4 regions of the Nocardia sp. NPDC057663 genome follow, and region 4 is predicted to be linked to each of the others. Evidence: riboswitches for the same ligand, from Rfam matches in the RefSeq annotation. Region 4 holds a riboswitch; each other region holds the start of a gene.
What was found. A riboswitch is a leader RNA that binds a small molecule or an ion and turns the genes downstream of it on or off. The one in region 4 is predicted to bind S-adenosylmethionine.
Positions count from the first base shown of each region.

Region 1: it holds a riboswitch for S-adenosylmethionine, as region 4 does, so the genes downstream of both, ACFVAV_RS23075 (LLM class flavin-dependent oxidoreductase) here and ACFVAV_RS28680 (bifunctional o-acetylhomoserine/o-acetylserine sulfhydrylase) in region 4, are expected to answer to the same signal.
Region 2: it holds a riboswitch for S-adenosylmethionine, as region 4 does, so the genes downstream of both, ACFVAV_RS04310 (rhodanese-like domain-containing protein) here and ACFVAV_RS28680 (bifunctional o-acetylhomoserine/o-acetylserine sulfhydrylase) in region 4, are expected to answer to the same signal.
Region 3: it holds a riboswitch for S-adenosylmethionine, as region 4 does, so the genes downstream of both, ACFVAV_RS23230 (aminotransferase class V-fold PLP-dependent enzyme) here and ACFVAV_RS28680 (bifunctional o-acetylhomoserine/o-acetylserine sulfhydrylase) in region 4, are expected to answer to the same signal.

Region 1 covers NZ_JBHVHX010000011.1:177,353-184,658, reverse strand. Annotated here, with positions in the region: gene ACFVAV_RS23085 (DUF6892 domain-containing protein) at 1-50, shown strand, start outside; gene ACFVAV_RS23080 (hypothetical protein) at 34-741, opposite strand; SAM riboswitch class I at 953-1,047, shown strand; gene ACFVAV_RS23075 (LLM class flavin-dependent oxidoreductase) at 1,074-2,144, shown strand; gene ACFVAV_RS23070 (ABC transporter substrate-binding protein) at 2,141-3,760, shown strand; gene ACFVAV_RS23065 (ABC transporter permease) at 3,763-4,785, shown strand; gene ACFVAV_RS23060 (ABC transporter permease) at 4,842-5,732, shown strand; gene ACFVAV_RS23055 (dipeptide ABC transporter ATP-binding protein) at 5,900-7,306, shown strand, end outside.
Region 2 covers NZ_JBHVHX010000001.1:911,880-919,185, forward strand. Annotated here, with positions in the region: gene ACFVAV_RS04305 (O-succinylhomoserine sulfhydrylase) at 1-1,055, opposite strand, end outside; gene ACFVAV_RS04310 (rhodanese-like domain-containing protein) at 1,066-1,482, opposite strand; SAM riboswitch class IV at 1,501-1,617, opposite strand; gene ACFVAV_RS04315 (hypothetical protein) at 1,663-2,253, opposite strand; gene ACFVAV_RS04320 (FAD-dependent oxidoreductase) at 2,313-3,701, shown strand; gene ACFVAV_RS04325 (amidohydrolase family protein) at 3,831-4,697, shown strand; gene ACFVAV_RS04330 (DUF456 domain-containing protein) at 4,698-5,180, opposite strand; gene ACFVAV_RS04335 (CaiB/BaiF CoA transferase family protein) at 5,309-6,406, shown strand; gene ACFVAV_RS04340 (hypothetical protein) at 6,488-6,853, shown strand; gene ACFVAV_RS04345 (PLP-dependent aminotransferase family protein) at 6,855-7,306, opposite strand, start outside.
Region 3 covers NZ_JBHVHX010000012.1:16,991-24,296, reverse strand. Annotated here, with positions in the region: gene ACFVAV_RS23235 (MarR family winged helix-turn-helix transcriptional regulator) at 98-532, opposite strand; SAM riboswitch class IV at 762-876, shown strand; gene ACFVAV_RS23230 (aminotransferase class V-fold PLP-dependent enzyme) at 925-2,241, shown strand; gene ACFVAV_RS23225 (flavin reductase family protein) at 2,285-2,752, opposite strand; gene ACFVAV_RS23220 (YbaK/EbsC family protein) at 2,915-3,391, opposite strand; gene ACFVAV_RS23215 (crotonase/enoyl-CoA hydratase family protein) at 3,499-4,320, shown strand; gene ACFVAV_RS23210 (MarR family winged helix-turn-helix transcriptional regulator) at 4,412-4,909, shown strand; gene ACFVAV_RS23205 (MDR family MFS transporter) at 4,906-6,594, shown strand; gene ACFVAV_RS23200 (hypothetical protein) at 6,794-7,021, shown strand; gene ACFVAV_RS23195 (inorganic diphosphatase) at 7,103-7,306, opposite strand, start outside.
Region 4 covers NZ_JBHVHX010000019.1:57,228-64,533, reverse strand. Annotated here, with positions in the region: gene ACFVAV_RS28685 (homoserine O-acetyltransferase) at 1-859, opposite strand, end outside; gene ACFVAV_RS28680 (bifunctional o-acetylhomoserine/o-acetylserine sulfhydrylase) at 856-2,172, opposite strand; SAM riboswitch class IV at 2,253-2,363, opposite strand; gene ACFVAV_RS28675 (TetR family transcriptional regulator) at 2,427-3,167, opposite strand; gene ACFVAV_RS28670 (MFS transporter) at 3,303-4,796, shown strand; gene ACFVAV_RS28665 (hypothetical protein) at 4,964-5,653, shown strand; gene ACFVAV_RS28660 (BTAD domain-containing putative transcriptional regulator) at 5,723-7,306, shown strand, end outside.

The sequences.
Region 1 (7,306 bases), on a different contig from region 4:
CGGGCATCCAGCGGCGCGGGCGGACTGTGACGATCAAGGGACTTCGGTGACTCCGACCGTCGGGAAGAAGAAGCAGGAGCGGCCCGCGTTGTCGGTGGTGCCGAAGACGGCGGCCAGGACGGTGCCGCGGCCGGTGTCGACGGGAACTGCCCGTACGCCGCCGACGGGGATGGCGGTGAACAGGAAGTCGCGGATGGCGGTTTCGGCGAGGGGGCGCAGTTCGACGGGGACCTCGGGTGGGACCATCGCGCGGACGATGTCGGTGATCGAGCCCATCGATGCCAGGCCGCCGCGGCCGGTGCTGATGTTGAGCCAGGCGACCTGCATGCCGGAAGTCTTGGTGGTGGCGGTGTCGGGCGACAGGCCGTAGGGCAGGAAGGTGAACATCGTCTGCCCGGATTTCACCGCGGTGAGGTCGAGGCCTGGGATCTGCACAGAGTTCGCCGGCCACGGGCCCGGGACCGCACCTGCGACGGCGGGGATCAGGCCGAGGCCGTCACCGGCGCAGTTCGCGGCGACCGTCGGATACAGGAACGGCTGGACGCCGAGCGCTTCGAGGGTGTCGACGACGGTGTGATACGCCCCGAGCAGGTCGCCAGGATCCGCCGCCTGGGTCGCGGGCGCATCTCTGGTTACCGCAGGCGCGGCGGGCTCCGCCGCCGCGGTGGGCGCGGTCAGCAGCAGCGCGGCGGCACAGGCCGCCAGCGTGGTCAGTGTGGTGGAACGACGCGGCTCGGTCACGGCGCACTCCTCATCGACGCGGAGACATCCGACGCTACTCCCGCTTCGGGCGAAATCCCCCCAGGTGAGGCACACCGAGCCGTCGGCGCGTCGCACAGTGTGCCCGAGCGCGCCCTTCGTTCCAAGCTCTGCGCTCACGCTGATCCTTACCGTTGTGAAGTATCCCGGCAGTGCCACATGCTGATTCAGTACCGGCCCCTGCGGCCGGTCGCAACCATCCAGAGCGACCGAGAGACCTGGCTCCACGACGTCGCAGCAACCCGCCCGTTCCCCGGGTGTGGGTGCTTCCGCCGGGTTCGATGGAGGAAGAAAGTGGCGAGGTCTGCTGTCGCATGAAATTTCTGTTGTTCACGCTGGTGACCAGGGTGCCCGACCCGATCACCGGCATCATCCCCGAGACGCGGGACCGGTTGCGCGAGGTCGTCGAACAAGCCCGGCTGGCCGAGGAACTCGGCTACGACGGCTTCGCCGTCGGTGAGCGGCACGAGGACCCGTTCCTCTCGGCCGCTCCCCCGGTGCTGTTGAGCCACATCGCCGCCGTCACCTCGCGGCTCACCCTGTTCACCGCGGTGACCACGCTGAGCCTGCTCGACCCGGTGCGCGCGTTCGAGGACTACTCGACACTGGACAACCTGGCGGGCGGGCGGCTCGAGCTGATCATCGGCAAGGGCAACGGCGCCGCGCAGGCCCAGCTGTATCACGTCACCACCGAGGACCAGTGGGACCGCAATCGTGAAGGCTACGAACTGTTCCGGGCGCTGTGGGACAGCGACGAGGTGACCTGGTCGGGCCGGTTCCGCCCGTCGCTCACCGCGGCGAAGGCGCTGCCGCGGCCGTGGCAGCCACGGATCCGGATCTGGCACGGCAGCGCGACCAGCCGCGAATCGGTGGAACTGGCCGCGCGCCACGGTGATCCGCTGTTCTCGGCGAACGTCACCAATCCGATCGAACCGTATGCCGAACTGGTGCGCCACTATCGGGAACGCTGGGCCGACCACGGCCATGATCCGGCCGACGCGCTCGTCGGGGCGGGCACCGCGGGCTTCCATGTCGCGCCCACCTCCCAGCAGGCCAGGGCGGTCTACGCCCCGCTGTTCGAAGCTCGCCTCGCGCTGGCACGAAAACTGGGGCATCCCATCGTGTTCGACACCGTCGACGACTTCGTCTCGCGCAGTTCCGCGCTCATCGGCAGCCCCGAGGAAGTGATCGACAAGGTCGGCCGCTACCACGAGCAGTTCGGCCACGAGGTGATCCACCTGTCCGCCGAACGCGAAGGCCGCGCCGACGCCGACTACCTGGGCAGTCTCGAACTGTTCCAGGCCGAGGTGGCGCCCGAGCTGCGCCGCCGCATTCCCAGCCGTCCCCTGGCCACTGGCCGCGAATTCTCTGGAGTCACCCCGTGATCGGTCCTCATCATCGTCTCGCCGCCGTCGCCGGCGTCCTCGCCGTCGCCACCTCCGTGGTCGCGTGCGGCAGCGACAGCGCGGGCTCGGGCGGGCAGGCCGGTCCGCCCCAGCCCGGCGGCACCCTGCGGTACGGGCTGTCGCAAGCGCCGTCGTGCTCGGATCCGGCGCAGGCCGGCTCGAACCAGACCATCTATGTCGCCCGCCAGATCGTCGACTCGCTCACCGATCAGGACCCGAAGACCGGCGCGATCACGCCGTGGCTGGCCAAGAGCTGGGAGGTCAGCTCCGACGCGAAGGTGTTCACGTTCACGCTCGCCGACGGTGTCACCTTCAGCGACGGCACCCCGCTGACCGCGGACTCGGTGCGCGACACCTTCGACGCGATCATCAAGCTGGGCGGTGCGAAGGCGCCGCTGGGCGCGAGCTACCTCACCAACTACATCGGCACGACGGCGGTCGACAAGCTCACCGCCCGGGTCGAATTCAGCCAGCCCAACGCCCAGTTCCTGCAGGCCTCCTCGACGCCGCAGCTGGGCATCCTGGCCCAGTCGACCAATGCCAAGCCCGCCGAGGCCCGGTGCGCGGGCGACAACATCGGCAGCGGACCGTTCACCTACGCGGGCTACAAGCAGGACGTCTCGGCGACCCTGGCCAAGCGGGCCGGATATCACTGGGGCTCGACGGTATTCGGGCATCAGGGTGAGGCGTACCTGGACCGGATCGACTTCACCGTCGTCCCCGAATCCGGGGTGCGCACCGGCAGTCTCGTCTCCGGCCAGCTCGACGCGATCAGCGACGCGCTGCCGCAGGACGCGCCGCAGATCGATGCCGTGGGCGGTCGGGTGCTGTCCACGTCGAACCCGGGCACGCCGTTCGGGCTGCACCCCAATGTGACTCGTGGCCCACTGCGCGACCCGGCGGTGCGCCAGGCACTGCTGCCCGCGCTGGACCGCAAGCAGCTCGTCGACACCGTGCTCGGCCCGCAGTTCAAAGTCGCGAGCTCGACCCTGGCCTCGGCGACGCCCGCCTACGCGGATCTCTCGGCGAAACTGCCCTATGACCCGGCCGCGGCGAAGTCGATCCTCGACCAGGCGGGCTGGGCGCCCGGCGCCGACGGCATCCGGGCGAAGAACGGTGAGCGACTGAGCTTCTCGGTGACATTCAGCCAGGTCTTCGCGGGCAACCAGGCGATTCTGGAACTGGTGCAGCAGCAGTTGCGCCAGGTGGGCGTCGACCTGAAGCTCGATCTGGTGTCGCTGCCGGAGTGGACCGCCAAGATGAACTCCAAGGACTACGACGCCACCTACGGCAATTCCACCCGCGCCGACGGCGACATCCTGCGCACGTCCTTCTCCCTCACCGGTCGCAACCTCAACGCCCGCGGACCGATCCCGGCCCTGGACGAGACCCTGGACAAGCAGCTGGCCGCCAACGATCCGGCCGCCAGGTCATTGCTGATCAAGACGGCGCAGCAGCAGATCCTCGACAACGGCCTCTACATCCCGACCGTCGAGCTGTCGCAGGCGATCGGCGCGGCGGCGAGCACCCAGGATCTGAAGTTCGAGGCCTCGGCCCGGCTGCAGTTCTTCGACACCTGGCTGAGCGGGCGCTGATCATGGGCCGATACGTGGGTTCCCGGGTGCTGCAGGCGATCTGGGTGTTGTGGGCGGCGTTCACCATCTCCTTCGTCGTGCTGTACCTGCTGCCGGCGGACCCGGTGTCGATGGCCGCCGACGGCGGCGGGCCGGGCACCGCCGTCGACAAGGCGGCGATCGCGGAACTGCAGGCCCGCTACGGCTTGGACAAGCCGCTGTGGGAGCAGTATGTGACCGCGCTCGGCAATGCGGTCACCGGTGACCTCGGGCGATCCATCAGCACCGGTCAGCCGGTCACCGAGGCGCTCGGCGACGCCCTGCCACCGACCCTCGGATTGGCCCTGCTCGCCCTGCTTTTCGCCGCGGCCGGCGGCACCGCACTGGCCTTCGCCGCCACCTACACGCGGCGGCCGTGGCTGCGTAACACGCTCAGCGCCCTACCGCCGCTGGGTGTTTCGGTGCCGACCTTCTGGACCGGACTGATCCTGTTGCAGCTGTTCTCGTTTCGCCTGCACTGGTTCCCGGCATTCGGCGGGACGGGACTGCGCGGCACCCTGCTGCCCGCGCTCACCCTGGCGCTGCCGATCGGGGCGGTGATCGCCCAGGTACTCGCCGCCGGGCTGGAACAGACGTGGCGGCAGCCGTTCACCGAGGTCGCGCTTGCCAAGGGCGCGTCGCGGTGGTGGGTGCAGCGGCGCCACGTCGCCCGGCTGGCGAGCGTGCCCGCGTTCACCATCGCCGGTGTGCTGGTGGGCACCATGCTGGCCGGGTCGGTGGTGGTGGAGTCGGTGTTCGCCCGCGCGGGGGTCGGCAGGCTCACCCAGACCTCCGTGCTCAACCAGGACATCCCCGTCGTGCAGGGCGTGGTGCTGCTGTCGGCGCTGATCTTCGTCGTCGTGAACCTGACGGTCGATCTGCTGTATCCCCTGCTCGATCCACGGATCACCGGTAGCAGAGGGCGGCGTGCGAAGACGAGCGAGCCCCGCGATCCACTCCCGGACACGAAGGCCGATGTCGCCGCGAAGGCGGTGCACGGTGCCTGACTCCACGCCCCCTCCGGCCACCGCCGAGACCGACATCGATACCGAAGGGAACGACCATGGTTGACCTCCTCGTGCGCCGTGGATCGGTCGCGGAACGGCCCGCAGCGGCCGACGACAGCGCGGTCCGGCCCACCGAGATCGCGCGGTGGATCCGTCGCCACCTTGGCTTGCTGGTCGCGGGTGTGGTGCTCGCCGTCGCGATCGGGTGGGCGGTAGCGCCGTCGGTCTTCGCCTCCGGCGACCCGCTGACCGGCGTGCCCGCGGAGAAGTTCCAGGCACCCAGCGCGGCACACTGGTTCGGCACCGACAACCTCGGCCGCGACCTCTACACGCGGATGGTGCACGGCGCCGCGCTCTCCCTCACCGCGACGCTCACCGCCGTCGGGATCGCACTGGTGGTCGGCTCGCTGCTCGGGCTGCTGTCCGGCGCGGCGGGCGGGATCATCGACACCGCGATCATGCGGGTGGTCGACGTCCTGCTGTCGATCCCGGCGCTGCTGCTCTCGCTGGCGCTGGTGACCGCGCTCGGCTTCGGCACCCGCAATGTCGCGCTCGCCGTGGGCATCTCGCTGATCGCGAATTTCGCCCGGGTGATGCGCTCGGAGGTGCTGCGGGTGCGGCACGCACCGTATGTCGAGGCTGCGCACGCGTCGGGGGTGCGCTGGTACGCGGTGCTGGCCCGGCATGTCCTGCCGAATTCGTTCCAGCCCGTACTGGCGCTGGCCGCCGTGGAATTCGGGATGGCGGTGCTGGCGGTGTCGTCGCTGAGCTTCCTGGGCTACGGCACCAAACCGCCCACCCCCGAATGGGGTTCGCTGATCTCGGAGGGACGCAACTTCCTGGCCTCGGCGTGGTGGCTGACCACCCTGCCGGGTCTGGTCATCGTCGCCGTCGTGCTCTCGGCACAGCGGCTCGGTCGCTTTGCGGGGAAGGCGGAGAACCGATGAGCACGGGCGGGTCGTCGACCGGATTCGGCGGCGAAGAGACCACCGAACACGAGCATGTCGCGTCAGGACAGGCGGCTTCGCCATCCGGGGCGCCAGAGACAAACACCCGGGAGCGATCGGCCGGTGCCGCCCGACATGGTCGAGACCAAGCTGGACCGCTGCTGCGCGTGACGGATCTGCACATCGCCTACCGATCGAGCTCCGGGCCGGTCGACGCCCTGCGCGGCGCCTCGATCGAGGTCGAGCGCGGCGAGGTGGTGGCGCTGGTCGGCGAATCCGGCTCGGGGAAGTCCACACTGGCGCACGCGGTGATCGGCTTGCTCGGTGATTCCGCGGGAAGCGTGTCGGGCAGTGCCGAATTCGCCGGCGAGCAGGTGGATCCGACCGACGAGAAGGCCCTGCGCCGGCTGCGTGGCGCGCGAGTCGGCTTTGTGCCGCAGGATCCTGGTCTCTCGCTGAATCCCGTACTGCGGGTGGGTGATCAGGTGGCCGAAGCGCTGCTGGTGCATCGGCTGGCAGATCGGCGCGGGGCGCGGTTGCAGGCGCTGGACCTGCTCGAAGAGGTCGGATTGGACCGGCCGGAAGTCCGGGCCCGGCAGTATCCACACGAGCTGTCCGGCGGGCAGCGCCAGCGGGTGCTGATCGCCATCGCGCTGGCTTGCGGACCGGAGTTGATCATCGCCGACGAGCCGACCAGCGCGCTCGACGCGACGGTCGCACGGCAAGTGCTGGATCGGCTGGCCGAACGGATCGCGGCACGCGGCACGGCGGTGCTGCTGATCACCCACGATCTGGCCGTCGCCGCCGAGCGGGCCGACCGGCTGGTGGTGCTCGCCCAGGGTGAGGTCGTCGAATCCGGGCCCACGGCCCAGGTTCTCGCCCGTCCCGCGCATCCCTACACGCGACGACTACTGGCCGCATCACCGGCGCTCGCGCCCACGGCGTTCCGTCCACCCCGCGCCAGGGCCGAGACACCACTGCTCTCGGTTCGTGCTCTGCACAAGCGATTCCACGCGGCCGACGTCACCGCCGTCGACGATGTCGAGTTCACCCTCGATCGCGGGGAAACCCTCGCCCTGGTCGGTGAGTCCGGTTCGGGCAAGTCCACCACCGCGCGCATCGCCTTGCGTCTCACCGAACCGGACAGCGGCACGGTGACTTTCGACGGGCACGACCTCACCACCGCGCGCCGCCGCCGGCTGCGCGAACTGCGCAGGCGTTTCCAGGTGGTGTACCAGAATCCGTACTCCTCGCTGGACCCGCGCTGGCAGATCGGCGACATCATCGGCGAGCCGCTGCGCGCCTACGGTGTCGGCAAACGCGCCGAGCAGGCTCACCGGGTGACCGAACTGCTCGACCAGGTCGCGCTGCCCGCCGAGTTCACCACGCGCAAGCCCGCCGAACTGTCCGGTGGCCAGCGGCAGCGCGTGGCGATCGCCCGCGCGCTGGCGCTGCGGCCGGACCTGCTGGTGCTCGACGAACCGGTCTCCGCGCTCGACGCCTCGGTGCAGGCGCAGATCCTCGACCTGCTCGACGGCCTGCAACGTGACCTCGCGCTCGGCTACCTGTTCATC
Region 2 (7,306 bases), on a different contig from region 4:
TTCGCGTCGCCGAGGTTGTTGGAGATGTCGATGATGCGGAGGCGGTTGAGGACCTCGAAGGCGCGCTTCTTGCCGTCGTCGCCGGCGAGTTCGAAGGTGACGACGGTGCCGCCGCCGGACATCTGCGAGGTGGCGAGGGCGTGCTGTGGATGTGATTCCAGGAAGGGGTATTTCACCCAGTTGACCGACTTGCTGGTCTCCAGGAACTGGGCGACCTTCAGTGCCGATTCGGTGGACTGGCGCACGCGCAGCGGCATGGTCTCCAGGCCCTTGAGCAGGGTCCAGGCGTTGAACGGGCTCAGGGCGGGGCCGGTGTGGCGCATCAGGTTCTTGACGGGGCCGTCGATGTAGTCCTGGGCGCCGAGGATGGCGCCGCCGAGGACGCGGCCCTGGCCGTCGATGTGCTTGGTGCCGGAGTAGACGACCACGTCGGCGCCGAGTTCGAAGCCGCGCTGCAGCAGCGGGGTGGCGAAAACGTTGTCCAGCACCACCTTCGCGCCCGCGGCGTGGGCGAGCTCGGTGACCTTGCGGACGTCGACGAGGGTCTGCATCGGGTTGGCCGGGGTCTCGAAGAACACGGCCTGGGTGGGCACCGAGAGCGCCTGCTCCCACTGCTCGAGGTCGTCACCGTCGACGAAGACGGTTTCGATGCCCCAGCGCGGGAGGATCTCGTTGCACACCACGAAGCAGGAGCCGAACAGGCTGCGGGCCGCGACGAGGCGATCGCCGGCCTTCAGCAGCGCGCCGAGCGCGGTGAACACCGCGGACATGCCCGACGCGGTCGCGAACGCGGCCTCGGCGCCGTCGAGCAGGCGGATGCGCTCCTCGAACATGGCCACCGTCGGGTTGCCGTAGCGGGAGTAGACGAAGTGCTCGACCTCGCCGGTGAACGACGCTTCGGCGGCTTCGGCGCTCTCATAGACGAAACCCGAGGTCAGGTACAGCGCCTCGGAGGTCTCCTCGAAGCCGGAGCGGCGCAGGCCGCCGCGGACGCCGAGGGTGGCGGGGCCGACGCCCTCGGGCAGTGGCTTGTCGAACGAACCACCGGTGATCATGCGTTTCTCCTTATGCCTGACGCCACGGCAGGCCGACCGCGCGCCAACCGGTGTTGCCGCGCTGCCCGAACGCGTCGGGGCCACCTTCGAAACCGTCGAGCACGTTGTAGGACGGGGCGATGCCCGCCGCGGTCGCCACGGTCGCGGCGCCGATGGAGCGCTGACCGGAGCGACACAGGAACACCACGGGCGCGTCGGCCGGGCGCTCGGCCAGCGCCTGCTCGAGCTCGGCGGCGAACTTCGGGTTGCGGGTGCCGGTGCCGTCGACCCACTCGATGAAGTGGGCCGGGCGCTCGATCGAGCTGGTGTCGGGGATGCCGATCTGTGCCCACTCACCTTCGGTGCGCACGTCGACCAGCACCGCGTCGGGGTGCTCGGTCAGAATCTCCCACGCCTTCTCAGGGGTGATGTCGCCGGCGTAAGTCATGTCGAAACCTCCTGCGTGAATCCGCTCTTGCCGTGGCGGTTGTCCGGCGCACGGCCAGGTCGTCACCCGGAGCACCCCACCGCGGAGGAGGGTTGCCGACCAGCGAGCCGGGGCTTGGCGCTGGTACTCATGACCTTGCGATCCGAGATTGCCCCGGCACAGGTCACGATGTCAAACGGTTCACGGCGTGCAGACCAGCCAGGCGCCGTCGACCCGGGTCAGGTTCCAGGTGCTGGTGGACGTCGTGTCGCCGATCTGCACGGTGGCGTCGATCTTGGCCCGATCGCCGTTGACGGTCGCCTTGTCGAAACCCTTCTTGTCGATCGTCACGGCCGATTTCGGGCCGCCGAGCCGTTCGGACAGTCCGGATTTCTCCTCGTCGAAGCCGGGGCACGCGACCCCAGGCGGTGGACGCAGCTCACTGCGCGAGCGGGCGTCGATATAGTTGGAGACGGCGGCCGTGAGCCGATCGGCCTCTGTGACATTTTTCTCAGCGGGGGAGAGCAGCCCGCCGAGCACGATGCCGATGAGCACGACGACCGCGATCACCGCGGCCGCTACGAACGGGACGACGGAACGGTTGTCGGTCTGATCCACCACGATGGGCTGGTCTTCCGAGCCTGATTGTTCCTCGTTCATGCTGTAATCCTGACAGACCCGGCGCGGGCAACCACACCGCGCGCCGGGTGGCCACAACGCCGCAGATAGAATTGCCTCCGAATATGGCCTGCTGCCGACGTCGAAGGCAGCTGCCAGCAGCCGGATCGCCAACTTAGCCTAAGCTAAATTGACGCCGTCAACAGTTCTCGACCAAAGGGTGCGCGTAGAAAATGACCGAACAGAGTGCAGCGACCCGCCCGCTCCGCATTGCGATCGTGGGCGCAGGACCGGCCGGTATCTACGCCGCCGACGCCTTGATGAAGTCCGATGCCGACGTGAGCATCGACCTCTACGAGCGCATGCCTGCGCCCTTCGGTCTGATCCGCTACGGCGTCGCGCCCGATCACCCGCGCATCAAGGGCATCATCACCGCCCTGCACAAGGTCCTCGACAAGGACCAGGTGCGGCTGCTCGGCAACATCGACTACGGCACCGACATCACCCTGGACGACCTGCGTCAGTTCTACGACGCGGTGATCTTCTCCACCGGCGCCAACGCCGACCGCGCCCTGCCGATCCCCGGCATCGACCTCGACGGCTCCTACGGTGCCGCGGACTTCGTGTCCTGGTACGACGGGCACCCCGACGTGCCGCGCTCGTGGCCGCTGGACGCGGAGAAGGTCGCCGTCCTCGGTGTCGGCAACGTCGCCCTCGACGTCGCGCGCGTGCTGGCCAAGACCGGTGACGAGCTGCTGCCGACCGAGATCCCGCCGAACGTCTACAAGGGGCTCAAGGAGAACAAGGCCGTCGAGGTCCACGTCTTCGGACGCCGTGGCCCCGCCCAGGCCAAGTTCACCCCGCTCGAGCTGCGTGAACTCGATCATTCCCCGACGATCGAGGTCATCGTCGATCCCGAGGACATCGACTACGACGAGGGTTCCGAGGCCGCGCGCCGCAACTCCAAGCAGGTCGACATGGTCGCCAACACCCTCGAGCAGTGGGCGATCCGCGACCAGGGCAACCGCCCGCACAAGCTGTTCCTGCACTTCTTCGAGTCCCCCGCCGAGGTCATCGGCGAGGACGGCAAGGTCGTCGGTCTCAAGACCGAGCGCACCCAGCTCGACGGCACCGGCAACGTCAAGGGCACCGGCGAGTTCAAGCAGTGGGACGTGCAGGCGATCTACCGCGCCGTCGGCTACCTGTCGCAGAACATCACCCAGCTGCCGTTCGACGACCAGGCCGGCACCGTGCCGAACGAGGCCGGTCGCGTGATCTCCGACGAGACCGCTGAGGGCGACGCCCGTTTCATGCCCGCCACCTACGTGACCGGCTGGATCAAGCGCGGCCCCGTCGGCCTCATCGGCCACACCAAGGGCGACGCCAACGAGACCATCGCCTGCCTGCTCGACGACGCCAAGGACTTCGCCCCGGCGCCGCAGCCCGAGCTGGACGCGGTCACCACGTTCCTCGAGGGCAAGGGCATCCCGTTCACCACGTGGGCAGGCTGGTACCGCCTCGACGCGCACGAGCGCGCTCTCGGCGAGCCCGAAGGCCGTGAGCGCGTGAAGGTCGTGGAGCGCGAGGACATGCTGCGCGCCTCCGAGCCGAACAAGGTCTAGGATCGGACCCCGAGAAGCCGGTGGGTGACAGGACGCCACGTTCTGGAACCCGCCGGCTTTTCTGTTCCACGGCCACCGTCACAACGGCCGGACTGTTCCATTCCGCCGAACTCGAGGCATTCTGTACAAGTGTTCGATGCCCACGTCCACATCATCGATCCGCGGTTCCCGCTGATCGAGAACGAAGGCTACCTGCCTGACCCGTTCACCATCGCCGACTATCGAAAGCGCATGGAGCACTTCGATGTTCGTGGTGGCGCCGTGGTCAGCGCGTCATTCCAAGGCTCCGATCAGTCGTATCTGAAAACCGCGCTGGCCGAACTCGGCGACGGGTGGGTCGGGGTCACCCGGCTGGATCTGGACGCCACCGACGACGAGATCCTCGAACTGGACCGCGCGGGCGTGCGTGCCCTGCGGTTCAATCTCAAGCGCGCCGCCGCCGACATCACCGAGATGACCCTGCAGGCGCTGCGCGCGCACGAGCTGGCCGGCTGGCACGTCGAGCTCTACATCGACGGGCAGATGCTGGCCTCGCTGCAGCCGGTCATCTCCAAGCTGCCCGCGCTCTCGATCGACCACCTCGGCATGTCCGACGAGGGCGTGCCCTATCTGCTCGATCTGGTGGATCGCGGCGCCAGGGTGAAGGCGACCGGTTTCGGCCGGGTCGACATGGACGTCGCGGAGACGATGCGCCGCATCCACGCGGTCAATCCCGGCGCGCTCATGTTCGGCACCGACCTGCCCGGCACCCGCGCGGGCAGGCCGTTCGAGGACACCGATGTGGACCTGATCTGCCAGGTCGTCGGCGCCGATATGCGCGCGGTGCTCGAGGACAACGCGCGCGAGGCCTACCGGCTGCCCGCCGTGAAGCGGTCGGCGACCGACCCACTGCCGACGATGCCGATCCGGCGCACCGACAATCCGACCGTGCCGATCCCCCGCAACCAACTGCCCGGCGCGGGCGAGCACACCCGCCCGCTGCCGGTCATCGAGTAGTCAGGCCAGGATCGAGCCGGTGAGCCACACCCCGGCGGCGACCAGCGCGCCGAGCAGCTCGACCAGCATCGACAGGCCGACGCCCTTGAGCGCGTGCAGCGTCGCGGGCCAGGCCAGCTGGTTGGTCTTCACGCGGTACAGCTCGGCCAGGTACACGCCGAGCACGAAGCCGATGAACAGGCCGACGATCGGGATGACGAAGAAGCCGACGACGCCCAGGATCGCGCCGACCAGCAGCGACCGGTTCGACACCCCCGCCTCGCGCATCCGCCTGCCGGGCCAGGTGTATTTCACGACACCGGAGATGGCCAGCGCGACCGTGGCGATCGCGAGGACCGCCCAGGCCTCGGCACCGCCGGTCATGAAGGCCCACACCGCGATTGCCGCGAAGATCAGGATGACGCCAGGCAGGATCGGAACGATCACACCGATTAGGCCGACCAGAATGACGAGGCCTACGATGACCTCACCCCACACGCTCACTACCGGGTTCCTCCCATTGTGGCGCCGAGTCGCGCCACCCGGAATTCTCACTCATGCCCTACCCGGCTCGCCATCCCGACGCTATTGTCAGAGTGTCAATACCGTTCGACGATGAACAGAGGTCAGGTGTGAGCGAGTCCACCACCGCCAAGCAGGGACCCCTCGCGGGGATCAAGGTCATCGAGCTGGCCGGCATCGGGCCAGGCCCCCATGCCGCGCTACTGCTGGCCGACCTCGGCGCCGACGTGGTCCGCGTGCAGCGTCCCGGCATGATGCCCGGCTTCATGGAGCGCCCGCAGTGGCGTGGCCGGACCATCGTCGAGGCGAACCTGAAGGACCCAGCCGACGTCGCCAAGATCCTCGACCTGGTCGAGAAGGCCGATGTGCTGCTCGAGGGCTTCCGTCCCGGCGTCACCGAGCGCATGGGCCTCGGCCCCGACGACGCGCTGGCCCGCAACCCGCGCCTGGTCTACGGCCGGATGACCGGCTGGGGTCAGCACGGCCCGCTCGCCGATCGCGCGGGCCACGACATCAACTACATCTCGCTGACCGGCGTGCTCAACGCCATCGGCCGCAAGGGTGAGCGGCCGGTGCCGCCGCTGAACATGGTCGGCGACTTCGGTGGCGGCTCGATGTTCCTGGTGTTCGGCGTGCTCGCCGCGCTGGTCGAGCGGCAGAGTTCCGGTAAGGGCCAGGTGATCGACGCCGCGATGGTCGATGGCGCGCTCGCCCTGTCGCACATGATCTGGGGCATGCGCGGAGTCGGCCTGTGGTCCGACGAGCGCGGCACCAACCTGCTCGACACCGGCATGGCGTTCTACGACACCTACGAGACCTCCGACGGCAAGTACATGGCCGTCGGCGCGATCGAGCCGCAGTTCTACGCCGAGCTGCTGGCCGGGCTGGAGATCGACCCGGAGGGTCTGCCCATGCAGATCGATCCGAACGGGCAGGAGCAGCTGCGCAAGCTGTTCGCGGACAAGTTCAAGACCAAGACCCGCGACGAGTGGGCCGCGATCTTCGACGGCACCGACGCCTGCACCACTCCGGTGCTGACCTTCACCGAGGCCGAGCAGAATCCGCACATCGTGGCCCGTACCGGCCTGATCGATATCGAGGGCGTCGTCCAGCACGCGCCGGCGCCGCGGTTCTCCCGCACTCCCGGTGGCGTGCCGACGCCGCCGCCGTCGGAGACGACACCGATCGAATCGGTCTGGGTTGACTGATTTGCGGGCCTGTCGCCGGTAGTCTTATCGACTATCGACGACGACAGGCTACGGATCCGCACCGGCCACCGGCCACCGAAGGTGCTCGCCGCGCTCATCGCGGTCACCACCTTCGGCACCGCGTTGCTGTTCTTCGCCTTGGCCGAAGGAATGCTGGACAATCGCAAAGGCCAGCTCGTCGAATCCCATTGCCGCAGTGACGCCCCGGCGCCCATGGCGGCCAGCGCGCTCTACGGCCTCGCGGCCGGGCTCGCGCTGGCCAGCACCGTCGCGCTGGTGTTCCTGCTGGTGCTGCTGTTCCGCTATCCGTCCAGGCGCAGCGCCATCGCGGTGCCGCTCACCACGGTCGCCGTCCTGGCGTCGACGCTGTTCATGCTCGGCGTCGGCTACGAGACCGTGCGACCCGCATCCGCGTCGGCCGGATCCCACTCGTGCGGATCCGGCTGACTCAGTAGCAGGTGAGCGGTTGCAGCGGATCGGCGGCGCGTGGGGTGAGGGCTTCGTAGGCGGCGGCGATCGATTTCACGGCCAGGCGCAGGTCCGGTTCGGGGTGGGTGAAAGGTAGGCGCAGGAAGCGTTCGAACGCGCCCTGGACGCCGAAGCGTGGTCCGGCGGCGAGCAATACGCCGTGGTTGGGGGCGGTGGCGGCCAGCGCGGTGGAGACGGGGCTCGGCAGCTGAGCCCAGACCGACATGCCGCCGGCACCGGGCGCGATGTACCAGCCGGGGAGATCTTCGGCGACGGCGTCGAGCAGGGCGGCGCGCTGGGCGCGCAGCTGGTCGCGGCGGTGCTCGAGGATGGGTTCGGCGTTCTCGAGCAGGTGGACGGTGGCCAGCTGGTCCATCACCGGGGTGCCGAGGTCGACGGTGGCGCGGATGCCGAGCAGCTTGGTGATCAGCG
Region 3 (7,306 bases), on a different contig from region 4:
CGGGTTACCGGAGGGCAAACGGGATGGTCACCAGGTGCCAACGGTACTCGGAGAAGGTGTGGCGCAACGGCAGCGCGCGGCGTGCCGTCGGCGCCGATCACGACGGCGATTCCGGGATTTCGCCGAGCGCGGTGAGCACCAGCCGGTGCAGCGCGCGCTGTTCGTCGGCGTCGAGCCGCTCGAGCACCCGCGCGGTGGCGTCGGCGATCAGGCGGTCGGTGCGTTTGCACTGCTTGCGCCCGGCATCGGTGATCCGCAGCCGGTACTTGCGGCGATCCTTGCCGTCGCGGGTGCGTTCGACCAGGCCTGCGCGTTCGAGCGCGTCGACCAGCCGGACGACTTCGCTGCGGTCGATACCGAGCGCATCGCCGACCTTCTTCTGTGTCAGGTCGGCGTTCTCCTCGATGAAGGTGAGCACCCAGTGATCGCGCAGCGGCACGTCGATCTCGGCGTGCAGTGCCTTGGTGAGCCGTCCGAGCGCGTACACCGGGTAGCGCGGCAGGCCGCGGACGGAGTTCGTGTTCGTGGACATGGCAGCCACTCTAACAAATGGTGGGGGAACTCAATCATTTGGGGTCTCCACCATGGAGTGGGCAGATGATCGGCCGTCGGTTGCGCGGGAGGCAACTCACCGGCAACTGCGGGGCGGCACGGAGATGGCAGATGGTGTTGCGGGCGTGGGGATTACCTGTCGCGTGGTGATCCCGTTCGGTTCGGGGGTTCTTGACAGCTCGCGTGATCGTCTGTCACTCTCGTCCACAGGTCACGAGTACCAGCGACAAGCCCCGGCTAGCTGGTCGGCAACCCTCCTCCGCGGTGGGGTGCTCCGGGTGACGACCAGGCCGCCGTCCGCAGTGGGCGCGGCAAGCGCGGACTCGCAGCACCCTTTTCGGGAACGAGTCCCTGAGCCGACGGGATTTCGTCATGACCGCAGTTATCGACCCCACCTGTGCCCTCGCCGCCGTGTCCGGCGCCGACCTGCAGGTTCCGCTCGTGCAGGGCGGGACCAGCACCTACGCCAACTTCGACTACGCGGCGAGCGCGCCCGCGTTGCGGCAGGTCACCGACCGGATCTCGCGGCTGCTGCCGTACTACGCCAGCGTGCACCGCGGCGCCGGCTACGCCTCGCGGATCTCCACCGAGTGCTACGAGGCCTCGCGCGGCGCGGTCGCCCGGTTCCTCGACGCGTGCGACGACCAGGTCGTCGTGTTCACCCGCAACACCACCGACTCGCTGAACCTGCTGGCAGGCTGCGTGCCCGGCGAGACCGTCGTGCTCGATATCGAGCATCACGCGAACTTCCTGCCGTGGACCGCGCACGGCCGTCGCGTCGTGCAGGCCGCCGACACCGTCGAGGAGACGATCCGGCGGGTCGTCGCCGAACTGTGCAGCAAGCCGGCCGCGTTGCTCGCGGTGACCGGGGCGTCCAATGTCACCGGTGAGGTGCTGCCGCTGGAGCGGCTGGCGACCATCGCCCACCTGTGTGGCGCGCGCATCCTCGTGGACGCCGCGCAGCTGGCCCCGCATCGCCGGATCTCCCTGCGCGAGACCGGAATCGACTATCTCGCCTTCTCCGGGCACAAGCTGTACGCGCCGTTCGGCGCCGGTGTGCTGGTCGGCAAGCGGGACTGGCTCGACGCGGGCGAACCGTACCTGGCCGGTGGTGGTGCGGTGCGCAATGTCGATGTGGGGCAGGTCGAGTGGGCCGCGGCGCCGCAGCGGCACGAGGCGGGCTCGCCGAATGTGCTGGGCGCGGCCGCCATCGCCGCCGCCTGTGACGCGCTGGCCGCCATCGACCCCGCCGAACTCGTTGCCCACGAACGCTTCCTGGCCGACCGTCTGCGCGACGGTTTGTGCGCGATCCCCGGCGTCGACCTGGTCCGCATCTGGTCCGACAGTCCCGACTGTGTCGGCATCGTCGCCTTCACCGTCGCCGGCTACGCCCCCGGCCAGGTGGCCGCCTACCTCTCCGCCGAACACGCCATCGGCATCCGCGACGGCCGCTTCTGCGCCCACCCCCTCCTCGCCCGCCTCGGCCTCGACGCCGCCCTCCGCGCCAGCATCGGCCTCGGCACCACCGCCGCCGACGTCGACCGCCTGATCACCGCCGTCGCCACCCTCGTCACCGCCGGCCCCACCTGGAACTACGCCACCACCGAAGGCCTCTGGAACCCCACCCCCGAAACCCGCCCCCTCACCGCCGATTCCCCAGCAGGCGCCGCCCCCTGCCTGATCGGCTGAATCCCTCCCGAGTCGAGTATTGCGGCCCCGCCGTCCCGCCCGATCAGGTGTCGAGGGCGGTGGGGCGGTGGTATTTGCCGTTGTAGTACAGGAGGGGGGCGGCGGTAGGGGTTTCGTTGGTCTCGTCGTGGACTCGGGTTACCAGGCCGACGGCGAGGGTGTGGTCGCCGATGTCGATGAGTTGGTGGAGGGTGGTGCGGAGCCAGATGGGGGTGCCGTGCAGGACTGGTTCGCCGGTGTCGAGGGTGGTCCACAGGGAGCGGTCGGTGAAGCGGTCGGCGGCGGTGCGGGAGAAGCGGTGGGCGAGGTGGTGCTGGTGCTCGCCGAGGAAGTGGATGACCACCGAGTCGGCGGCGCGCAGGGCGTCGATGCTCGACGAGGTGTGGGCGATGTTGAACGACACCAGGGGCGGTTCCAGGGAGAGGGAGGCGAACGACGTCGCGGTGAAGCCGACCGGGCCGTGCTCGGCGCCGATCGTCACCACGGTGACCCCTGCCGGGTAGTGCCGCATCGATGCCCGGTACTGCTCGGCGGTGATCCCGCTCAGATCGTCGGGGACCACCAGTTCGGCCGGAGTACGTCGCACTTCACTCACCGCCCCAAACTACGCCCGCACCGGAGCCCCGCCCAGGGTCCGGTCGGCCCGCTCGACGCACATCACGCCCGGTGGACCTCAGTCGACCTCGATCGGCAGGCCTGCGGTGATGCGGACCAGTTCGCGGAAGTTGGTGCGGAACACCGTGTTCGGGTGGCCGCCCGCGGCCCAGACCTCGGGGTGCGCGGCGAGGGCGGTGTCGACCCAGGTGGGGAGGTTGGTCGGGTGGCCGACGGGCGCGGTGCCGTCGATCGGCTGACCGGTGATCCGCTCGACCAGGGCGGTGGGGGCCGGGATCAGGGTGCCTTCCAGGCGTTTGCCGGTGCGGGTCAGGTCGACCTGGTGATGGCCCGCGACCAGGATCAGGACGGGGTCGTTGTCGAGGAGGAAGACCTGGGAGGTGGTGATCGCGGTGGGGTGGGCGCCCATGGCGCGAGCGGCATCGGCCGCGGTGGGGGCGGGCGTCTCGGGGGAAACGATGACGCCGTGATGCCCGCGGGCGATGAGGGTATCGGCGACGCGGCATGCGACCGCCGGAAGAGACGACCTGCGCATGAGATCCAGAGTAGGTCGATTGCGGGAAATATGCCGGGGGAGCGCCATTTTGGGGTTGACCCCAGGGGCCGCGCACGTCCCTGGCCGCGCGCCAATAGACTCGCCACATGACTGATTGGCAGGCTTTTACCGTCGAGATCGCCGACCACGTTGCCCAGGTCACGCTGACCGGGCCGGGTAAGGGCAATGCGATGGGACCCGATTTCTGGCGCGAGCTGCCGGAGATCTTCCGCGAGCTCGACGCCGACCCGCAGGTCCGGGCGGTGGTGCTCACCGGCGCGGGCAAGCACTTCTCGTTCGGGCTCGACCTCGCGGCGATGGGCGGCATGCTCGCGCCCGTGCTGGCCGACGACGCGAAGGCTGCGCCGCGCACCGAGTTCCTCAAGGTGGTGCGCGGCATGCAGGCCTCGGTGACCGCGGTCGCCGAGTGCACCAAGCCGGTGATCGCGGCCGTGTCCGGCTGGTGCATCGGTGGTGGCCTGGATCTGATCGCCGCCGCCGATATCCGCCTGGCCAGCGAAGACGCCCAGTTCAGCCTGCGTGAGGCGAAGGTGGCGATCGTCGCCGACATCGGTTCGCTGCAGCGTCTGCCCGGCATCATCGGCGAGGGCAACCTGCGCGAGCTGGCCTTCACCGCCAAGGACATCGACGCGGCCCGCGCCGAGCGGATGGGCCTGGTCAACGAGGTGTTCGCCGATCAGGAGGCCGTGGTCGCCGCCGCGCACGCGATGGCCCGCGAGATCGCCGACAACCCGCCGCTGGTGGTGCAGGGCATCAAGGACGTGCTCGAGCAGCGGACCGCCCCCGCGGTGGCCGAGGGCCTGCGCTACGTGTCGACGTGGAACGCGGCGTTCCTGCCGTCGAAGGACCTCACCGAGGCGATCACGGCGGTGTTCCAGAAGCGCGCGCCCGAGTTCAAGGGCGAGTAAAGACAGTTCAAACGGTTGCCCCGGCGACCGTTCTCTCTACATACTTGCATCACACAACTAATTGATTGATGCAAGTAAAGGTGAAACCACAGTGAGTGAGAACGAGCCCGCGATCGACTCGATCGCGCTCCAGCTCGTCCGGCTGCACCGCCTGCGCGACCGGGCATTGGCCCAGATCAAGGACCGTTCCGGCATCGACCCGGCGGGCTTCGTCGTGCTGTTCCGGCTGGTCTGCGACGGGCCGATGCGTTCGGGGGCCCTCGCCGAGGCGGTGCACTCGGACGCGTCGACGGTGAGCAGGCAGGTCGCGCAGCTGGTGGAGCGGGGACTGGTGGTGCGCGCCGCCGATCCCGACGACGGCCGCGCCACCGTCCTCCAGGTGACCGACTACGGCCGCGAGACCGCCGAACGGATCCGGACCCGCCGCCGGGAGTCCGTCGCCATCGTCACCGAGAACTGGTCGGGCGCCGACCGCGCGACGTTCGCCGCGCTGCTGGCGCGGTTCGTCGAGGACTACGACGCGGCCCGCCCGACCCTGCTGACCCGCCCGCCCGCACTGAGCTCTACCGCGATGGAGAACGATTCGTGACGACAACCGCGGCCCCGGTGGAATCACCCGCCGGTTTCACCCACCGCCAGATCCTGACCATCCTGTCCGGCCTCATGCTCGGCATGCTGCTGGCCTCGCTCGATCAGACGATCGTGTCGACCTCCATCCGCACCATCGCCGACGACCTGCACGGCTATTCGCTGCAGGCCTGGGCGACGACGGCCTACCTCATCACCGCCACGATCAGCACCCCGCTCTACGGCAAGCTCTCGGACATGTTCGGCCGCAAGCCGTTCTTCCTCACCGCGATCGGGCTGTTCATCATCGGCTCGCTGCTGTGCACGCTGGCGACCTCGATGTACCAGCTGGCGGCCTTCCGCGCGTTCCAGGGCCTGGGCGCGGGCGGCTTGATGTCGCTGGCGCTGGCCATCATGGGCGACATCATCGGCCCGCGGGAACGCGCCCGCTACCAGGGCTATTTCCTTGCCGTGTTCGGTATTTCGAGCGTGCTCGGACCGGTGCTGGGCGGCCTGCTCGCCGGGCAGGACACCATTCTCGGCATCACCGGGTGGCGCTGGGTGTTCCTGGTGAACGTGCCGCTCGGCCTGCTCGCGCTGGTCGTGGTGACCAGGGTGCTGCACCTGCCGCGCAAGCCGCACGCCACCCATCGCATCGACTACGCCGGTGCGGTCGTCCTCGCGGTCGGGTTGGTGCCGCTGCTGATCGTCGCCGAGCAGGGGCGTGAATGGGGTTGGAGCAGTACCGGATCGGTGCTCTGCTACGTCATCGGAGCGCTCGGCCTCGCGGGATTCGTCGTGGTCGAGAAGTTCATGGGCGATGCCGCGCTGATCCCGCTGCGCATCTTCTCGAACGGGACTTTCGCGCTGGGCGTGGTGATCTCGTTCGTCGTCGGCGCCGCGATGTTCGGCGGCATGCTGCTGCTGCCGCAGTACCTGCAGGTCGTGCGGGGCGCGGGCCCCACCGAGGCGGGCCTGCAGATGCTGCCGATGGTGCTCGGGCTGATGATCGGTTCGATCGTGTCGGGCCGGTTGATCTCGAAAACCGGTCACTACCGGGTGTTCCCGGTGATCGGCGCGAGCACGCTGACCCTCGGGCTGTTCCTGCTGCACCTGCTCGACGCCGACAGTCCGCTGTGGCTGGCGATGATCTTCATGGCGCTGACCGGCTTCGGCCTCGGCAACCTGATGCAGCCGCTGACGCTGGCGCTACAGAACGCGCTGCCGCCCAAGGACATGGGCGTGTCCACCGCGTCGGCGACCTTCTTCCGGCAGATCGGCGGCACCCTCGGCGCCGCGGTCTTCCTGTCGATCCTGTTCTCGCTGCTCACGCCGAACATCACCGAGCAGCTGCAGCAGTCGGCCGCCGACCCCGCCTATCAGCAGGCCGTGGTCGCGGGCGCGCAGAGCGCGAACCCGGCCGACGCGGCACTGGCCAAAGGCCTGCTGGCGCACGACACGTCGGCCGCAGGCGAGGTGCTGCAGGACAGCTCGATCATCCAGCAGCTGGATCCGGCACTGGCCAAGCCGTTCCAGGTCGGTTTCGCCGACTCGATGTCGACGGTGTTCCTGGTGGGCACCGCGGTGGCGCTGCTCGCGCTGATCCTGGTGCTGTTCTGGAAGGAGGTCCCGCTGCGGATGCAGGGCGGAATCCAGGCGGCGGGGGACGCGAAAGCCGCCGAAGGGGCCGCCGTGCCCCCGGTGTGATCGGGTGCGCCGCATCGACAGTGGCGGCAGTGCGACGTGACGTCGCGCTGCCGCCACTGTCGGCTCTGTGCCGAATTCCAGGGTGGGGAAGGTGAAGTGCCCATGGTGGGGGCGAAAGTCCCCCTAGGGGTGGCTGTTTCGACATCGATGCGCCCATAGCGTTCACAACGTCGAACACGAGCACAGAGGAGCACACGACATGCGCATCAAATCCACCATCGCCGCCGGACTGCTGGCCGTCGCGACCGTCGCCGGGGTGTCGACGGTCGCTGCGGGCAACGCCGCCGCCGGTCCGGTCGGCACGTATTACGGCACCTACGCCACCCTGACCGCCTGTCGCGCCGACGGCGAGTCGTCCTACACCGGCGGCTACTACTGGGAGTGCACCGAGAACTGGGACGGCTGGGATCTCTACATCTGGTACTGATTCACGCCCAGCCCTTGCCGGGCAACGAGAACGGGAAGCCCGAACCTGATTCGGACTTCCCGTTTTTCGTGCACCGTCAGCTCAGTGGCCGGATTCCTTCAGGCGGGCGAAGGACTCCTCGATGATCTTCTCGGCCTCGGCGCGGTCCAGCCACTCCGAACCCTGGACGAACTTGCCCGGCTCGAGGTCCTTGTAGCGCTCGAAGAAGTGCTTGATCGCGGACAGCTCGAACTCCGAGACGTCGGCCAGGTCCTGGATGTGATCCCAGCGGGGGTCGCCCGCGGG
Region 4 (7,306 bases):
CCGGATCGAACCGCTGACAGAGCTTCTCGGCCTGGTGCTCCAGGTAGCTCTGCACCGCGTAGCGCCCGCCCGTCCACGGGTCCTCGTCGCCCTGGGGCCGATTGGTGAAGCGGTGATCGAGCTCGCCGTCGGTGCGGTAGGTCAGGTGCGCGATGCGCCGGGCCAGGCCCATGCCGGTCATCGGGGCGCGGCCGGTGCCGTGATAGTCGCCGCCCTGCCAATCCGGGTCGGCGGTGATGACGGCCATCTGGGTGGTCTGGGTGCCGATCTGATCAGCGGTGGCGCGGGCGCCGACGGCCAGCACGAGCGCGGCCGCGACCCGCTCGGGCTGACCGACGATCCACTCCAGCACCCGCATGCCGCCCATCGACCCGCCGACGACGGCGGCCAGCCGCTCGATCCCGAGCAGATCGAGCAGCTGCGCCTCGGCGGTCACCTGGTCACGGATGGTCAGATCGGGAAAACGCGAGCCCCACGGCGTGCCGTCGGGCGCGAGCGAGGACGGCCCGGTACTGCCCTTGCAACCGCCGAGCACATTGGTCGCGAGGACACACCACTCGTCGGTGTCGATCGGCGCGCCGGGCCCGACCATGCCCTCCCACCAGCCGGGCTGCGCGTTGTCCGCGCTCGCGATGACATGCGAGTCACCGGTCAGCGCGTGCTCGACGAGCACCACGTTGTCGAGCGTGGGCGAGAGCTCGCCCCAGCGTTGCACCGCCAGCCGCACATCGGGGAGCACGGCGCCGTTCTCCAGCGACACGTCCCCGATGGCGACCACGCCGAGTCGCCCGTCCGGCGGTGGCAGCAGGGCCACACCGGTTGCGGGACGAGTGATCGGCGATTCGGTGCTCACAGTCACGTCGTCGCCGCCGCGAAACCTGCGCGCAGATCGGCCAGGATGTCGTCGATTCCCTCGATGCCCACGGCGAGCCGAACCAGCCCCGGGGTGACGCCGGAGGCCAGTTGCTCCTCGGGCGTCAACTGCGAGTGCGTGGTCGACGCCGGGTGAATCACGAGAGAACGCACATCACCGATGTTAGCGACATGGCTGTGCAGGGTTAACGCGTCCACGAACTTCTTGCCCGCGTCGACACCGCCATGCAGCTCGAACGCGACGATCGCGCCCGCGCCCTTGGGTGCGAGCTGCTTGGCCCGCGCGTACCAGGGCGAGGTCTCGAGCCCGGCGTAGTGCACGGCCTCGACCCCCGGCTGCGCGGCGACGAACTGTGCCACGGCCTCGGCATTGGACACGTGCCGCTCGACCCGCAGGCTCAGCGTCTCGATGCCCTGGGCGATGAGGAACGCGTTGAACGGCGACACCGCCGCACCCAGATCCCGCAGCAGCTGCACGCGCGCCTTCAGCGCGAAGGCGGGCGCGCCCAGGTCGGCGAACACCGCACCGTGGTAGCTGGGATCGGGCTCGGTGAAACCGGGGAAGCGGGCGTTGCCGTCGGCGTCGCGCACGGTCCAGTCGAAGGTCCCGCCGTCGACGATCGCGCCCGCGACCGCGGCGCCGTGCCCGCCCAGGTACTTCGTGGCCGAGTGCACGACGATGTCGGCGCCGTGGGCCAGCGGCTGGATCAGGTACGGGGTCGCGACGGTGTTGTCGACGATCAGCGGGATGCCCGCCGTGTGCGCCACCTCGGCGATGCCGGGGATGTCGAACACGGCGCTGCTCGGGTTGGCGATGGTCTCGCCGTAGAAGGCCTTGGTGTTGGGCCGGATGGCGGCCTGCCACTGCGCCAGGTCGTCGGGATCCTCGACGAAGGAGACCTCGATGCCGAGCTTGGGCAGCGAGTAGTGGAACAGGTTGTACGTGCCGCCGTAGAGGTGCGGGCTCGACACGATGTGGTCACCGGCGCCGGCCAGGTTCAGGATCGCGTAGGTCTCGGCGGCCTGGCCGGAGGCCACCAGCAGCGCCGCGACGCCACCTTCGAGCGCGGCGATGCGCTGCTCGACCGCGTCCTGGGTGGGGTTCATGATCCGGGTGTAGATGTTGCCCGGTTCGGCGAGGCCGAACAGCGCGGCGGCGTGGTCGGTGTCGCGGAAGGTGTAGGAGGTGGTCTGGTAGATCGGCAGTGCCCGCGCGTTGGTGCTCGCGTCGGGGGCCTGGCCCGCGTGGATCTGCTTGGTCTCGAAGGACCAGTTCTCGGGCAGGGCAGAGTCGGTCATGAAATGCTCCAGGGTTGTTCGCCGGTGTATCGCGTCAGCTGGGTCGGATCGACGGACAACAACACATGGGGGCCTCCTGCAGTGCGCGCTTGCTCTCGACCTTCGAGAGCCCGGTCATCACCCGGAGCACCCCACCGCAGCTGGAGGGTTGCCGACCAGCGAGCCGGGGCTTGGCGCTGGTACTCATGACCTTGCCGTCATGTTAACCGGCCATTGCGTCCGCGCGGAAACTTCCCCCGGTTTCGTCGCCTGGATCACTCCGCCGTCGGTGTGCCGATCCCTGGCGTGTCGGCCTCGGGCCGGGCGCCGCAGATGCGGCGGAGCTCGTGGTAGGCGCGCAGCACGGCGTCCTTGGTGACCTGGGCGGCGGCCTCCGGGGTCGAGCTCAGCAGCCCGTCCTCGACCGCGGCGATCGAGAGGTGGCACAGCATCTGCCAGGTGCCCGCCACCAGCCGGACCGAGAAGTCGTCGGGCGTGGTCGACATCCGCTCGGCCAGCTGGGCGCAGACCGCGATGTTCTTCTTCTCGGCGTACTCGAGCGCCCGCGCGTTCACGGCCTGGCTGGACCGCATGATCCGCTGCATCTGCAGGAACTGGCGCAGGAAGCGCACGCCGTCGGCGTCGGCCTCGGTATCGACGACCTGCAGGTAGGCGCCGCACAGCGCGCCGAGTTCGTCGCCGGTGCGCGGCTGCTCGCCGAGCGCCTCGGCCACGGTGAGCCCGAAGTCGTCGATCGGGGCGAGCACGATGTCTTCCTTCATCGGGAAGTACCGGTTGACCGTGCGCGGGGAGACGTCGGCGCCCGCGGCGATCTGCTCGACCGTCGTGGCGTCGAATCCCTGCGCGTCGCACAGGCTCAGCCCGACCTCGACGATCGCTGCCCTGGTCTGGCGCTTCTTGCGTTCGCGCAGGCCCGTCGGCGCGTGGCGGGCCGCGATCGGGCCTGCCGGTTCGGTCATCCGGTCGCCGGTGATCGGAGTGGTCGAGTCCAGCATCTCTCCAGCCTACCGCCCCCTCCGATTTGCCTGTCTTTTTGCGCCAAATGGCGCAGTCAGACATTTTTCTCTTGACGCCAATTGTCCCATGGTGCCAGGATTGAGCGCGAGCCTTCGAGTAACTAGGAGTCCGTGGTGACCGGCATCGAGACAGACGCGAAACCAACTGATAAGCAATCGAATTCGAGACGCTGGTGGGCGCTGGCCGTGCTCGCCTCCGCACAGCTGATGGTGATCCTCGACGCCACCGTCGTGACGATCGCGCTCCCGTTCGCCCAGAAGGACCTCGGCATCAGCGAGGGCGACAAACAGTGGGCCCTGACCGCCTACACCCTGATCTTCGGCGGCCTGCTGCTGCTCGGCGGCCGGATGGCCGACTACCTCGGGCGCAGGCGCATCTTCCTGATCGGCCTGGTCGGCTTCGCCGCCGCCTCGGCGCTGGCGGGGCTGGCTCAGGACGGGTTGCAGCTGTTCCTCGGGCGCGGCTTGCAGGGCGCGTTCGCCGCGCTGCTCGCGCCCTCGGCGCTGTCGCTGCTGTCGGTGACCTTCACCGACGTCAAGGAGCGGGCCCGCGCGTTCGCCGTGTTCGCCGGCATCTCGGCGGGTGGTGTCGCGTTCGGGCTGATCGTGGGCGGCGCGCTCACCGAGTACGTGTCCTGGCGCTGGACGCTGCTGATGAACACGCCGGTCGCGATCGTCGCGCTGCTGGGCGCGCTGGCGGTCATCGTGCGCGATGTGCCGGTGCCGCGGGTCGGCGGTTACGACCTGCCCGGCGCCGTCACGGTGACGGCGGGCCTGGTGTCGATCGTCTACGGATTCAGCCGCGCCGCCGAAGACGGCTGGCTGGCCGGGAGCACCCTGACCCTGCTCGGCGCGGGCTTCGCGCTGCTGATCGCCTTCGTCGTCATCGAGGCGCGCACGGCGAATCCGCTCCTGCCGCTGCGGATTCCGGGGGAGATCAACCGCGGTGGGGCGCTGCTGGCCGCGCTGCTGATCCCGATCGCCATGTTCGCGATGTTCCTGTTCCTGAGCTTCTACTACCAGAACACCCTCGGCTACTCGCCGCTGAAAGCGGGTGTCGCGTTCCTGCCGTTCCCGGTCGGCATCGCGGTCTCGGCCGGTGTCACCAGCGCGTTGATGCCCAAGCTCGGCCCGCGTCCGCTGATGGTCGTCGGCGCGCTGCTCGGCACCGTCGGCCTGCTGTGGCTGGCCCAGCTCGGCTACGGCGACGGGTACGCGCTGAGCGTGCTGCCCGCCCAGCTGCTGATCGCGCTCGGCATGGGCCCGCTGTTCGTCGGCATGCAGGCCGTCGCCCTGCACCAGGTCGACGCCGACGACTCCGGCGTGGCCAGCGCCCTGCTCAACGCCGCCCAGCAGGTCGGCGGCGCGGTCGGCACCGCCTTGCTCACCACGATCTCGGTGCAGGCGGCGAAGAACTACGCGACCGACAATCCGGCTGTCGACCATCTCGTCGAGCGCGCGTCGATCTACAGCTACGACGTGGCGTTCTCTGTCGGCGCCGGGTTCTTCCTGGTCGCCGCCGTGGTGATCGCGCTGATGATCAGGGACAAGCCGGAGAACCTGATCGAAGGCGACGAGCACGCCACCCGGGTGCCGATCGCGGTCTGAGTGCCGGATCGCCGAGCCCCGCATGCCTTTCCGGCGTGCGGGGCTGCCTCGCCTGTGATCGCGCCACAGCGGGCCGTTCGGCGGATCACGCCGCGGAGACCGCCGGTTCGAGGCGGCCGCAATTCGTTCGCAAGTGGGAGCCAATCGGTCGCGGTCACCCTCGGCTCATGACTATCGAGACCGCCGATGAGGCGAACAACACCGTCGCGGCCGCGCCGCATCCAGTCGATCCGGCGTCGAGCCTCGTCCCGCCGGGGAGTCGGGACCGGGGCAGGGCGTGGGTCCTGGCCGTCGGCGCGGCCCTGTGGGCGGTGGGTAACCTCCTGCATCCGCTGGAACACGCCGAGTCGTCCGAGCAGGCGCCGACCTGGGAAGCCGCGCATCTCACCTTCGCCGTCGGTGCGGTGTTGATGGCGGTCGGGCTACCCGCGCTGGTCCGCGCCATCCGCGGGCCGGGCGACGACCGGGCGGGCAAGATCCTCACCCTCGCGCACGGTTTGCTGTTCGCCGGGCTGGCGGTGGTGATCCCGATCGGGGCCTATCACGAGGTGTTCGTCAGCACCCATCTCGACCACCACACCGCGGCCGAGATCTCCGACGCCTCGGCCGCGGTGCTCGCGCCGCTGTCGCTGGCGCTGCTGCTCGGGTTCGTGCTGCTCGCGGTGTACGCGCTGATCCGGCCCGCCGCGGTGTTCGGCCGCTGGTCGGGTGTGCTGATCATCCTCGGCACGCTGTCCATGACGGTCGCGGCGATGCTGCCCGGGGTGCTGCCGGGTGCCGAAGGGTGGTGGATCATCCCCGGAACCGTCGCCCAGGGTCTCGCGATCGGCATCGCGGGAGTGCGTATCGCCAGGTAAATTGACCGCATCGAACACGAAGGACCGTACGGCGGCACGCCCGCCGTACGTATCGAAGTACTCGGCCCCTTGCGGGTCGAGGTGGGTGACCGGCCCGCCGATCTGGGTGGACCGCGTCAGCGCGCGCTCCTGGCCCGCCTGGTACTCGCGGGCGGCGAGGTGGTGTCGACCGATCGCCTGATCGACGACCTCTGGGCGGGTGACCCACCACCGAAGGCCCTCGGCGCACTCCAGGCCCACATCTCCTACCTGCGCCGCGCCATCGAACCCGACCGCCCACCCCGCGCGCCCGCCACCGTCCTGATCTCCGAGGCCCCCGGCTACGCCCTGCGCCTCGACCGGTCCGCGGTCGACGCGTGGCAGTTCGAGCGCCTGCTCGCCGACGGCGACCCCGACCCCGGCCGGCGCTATCACGTCCTCGGCGACGCACTCGCGTGCTGGCACGGCGAGCCGTACGCCCCCTTCGTGACGGCCCACTGGGTCATCCCGGAAGCGGCCCGCCTGCACGAACTCCGCCGCCTCGCCGTCGAACGCCGCGCCGAAGCGGCCCTGGCCCTCGGCCACCCCGACGAGGCCTTCGCCCTCCTGCACCCCCACGCGGCCGACCACCCGGACCGCGAAAACGCCGCCCGCCTACTGGCCCTCACCCAATACCGCCTCGGTCGCCAACTCGACGCCCTGGCCACTCTCCGCCGAGTCCGCACCTACCTGGACACCGAATTCGGCGTCCTCCCCGGCCCCGCCCTCGGCGCACTGGAAACCGCGATCCTCACCCACGCACCAGAATTGGATCAGCCCCCGGTACCAGCCGACCCGCCCCGATCGCCCGGTTCGACGCGGCCAGAGGCGCCGACAACATCGATCACCGTCTCACCGAAGTCCGATCCGGCGTTCCCCAACCAGCACCTTGCCGATGCCGCTGACCGGATTGCGGAGTCTGCGCGGGCTGCCGACGGAGGGGAATCGGCCAGGTCGGCGAGCGGTCGGGTGGCAGCTGCTCGGTCCACGGGTCCAGTCGGCGATGGGGCTCCGGTTGTCGGCGTGCATGGTGCCGGCGTGGGTGCGGCGGTGGATCGGCCCGGGGACGGCAGTCGCGCGGATCTGGCCGGCACGCGGTCGCGATCCGCGGGCGCGGCGGTCGGTTATGACGCCGAACGGGCGGCGCTGCTCGCCGAGGCGGGAGAGGTGGTGGCGCACGGGCGAGCCAGGGTGGTGTGGCTGGAAGGGGAAGCGGGCGCGGGCAAGACCACCCAGGCCGAATCGCTGGCCTGGGCACTCGCCGCCGACGGGTGGACCGTCGTGAGCGCGGCGTGTCCCGAAGTCGACGGCGCGCCCGCCGCCTGGGCTTGGGTACATCTGCTCGATGGGCTTGGCGCGCGGGCGTCGGCAGGTCCGGTGCCGGATGGGTTCGGCGCGCAGGCGGGGCCGTTCGCCATCGCGCAGGCGGTGGCCCGGGCGTGTGGGCAGCGACTGGCCGACGGGCCTGTGCTGGTGGTTCTCGAAGATGTCCATCGTGCCGACAGCGCTACCTTGCAGATCCTGCGGCAGCTGGTGGCCTGGCTGGCACATCGGCCGGTGCTGGTCCTGGTCACCGCTCGTGGGTCCGAGGCGGACGCGGGGGTGCGGGCTACGGCTGCGGCGCTGGCGGCCACG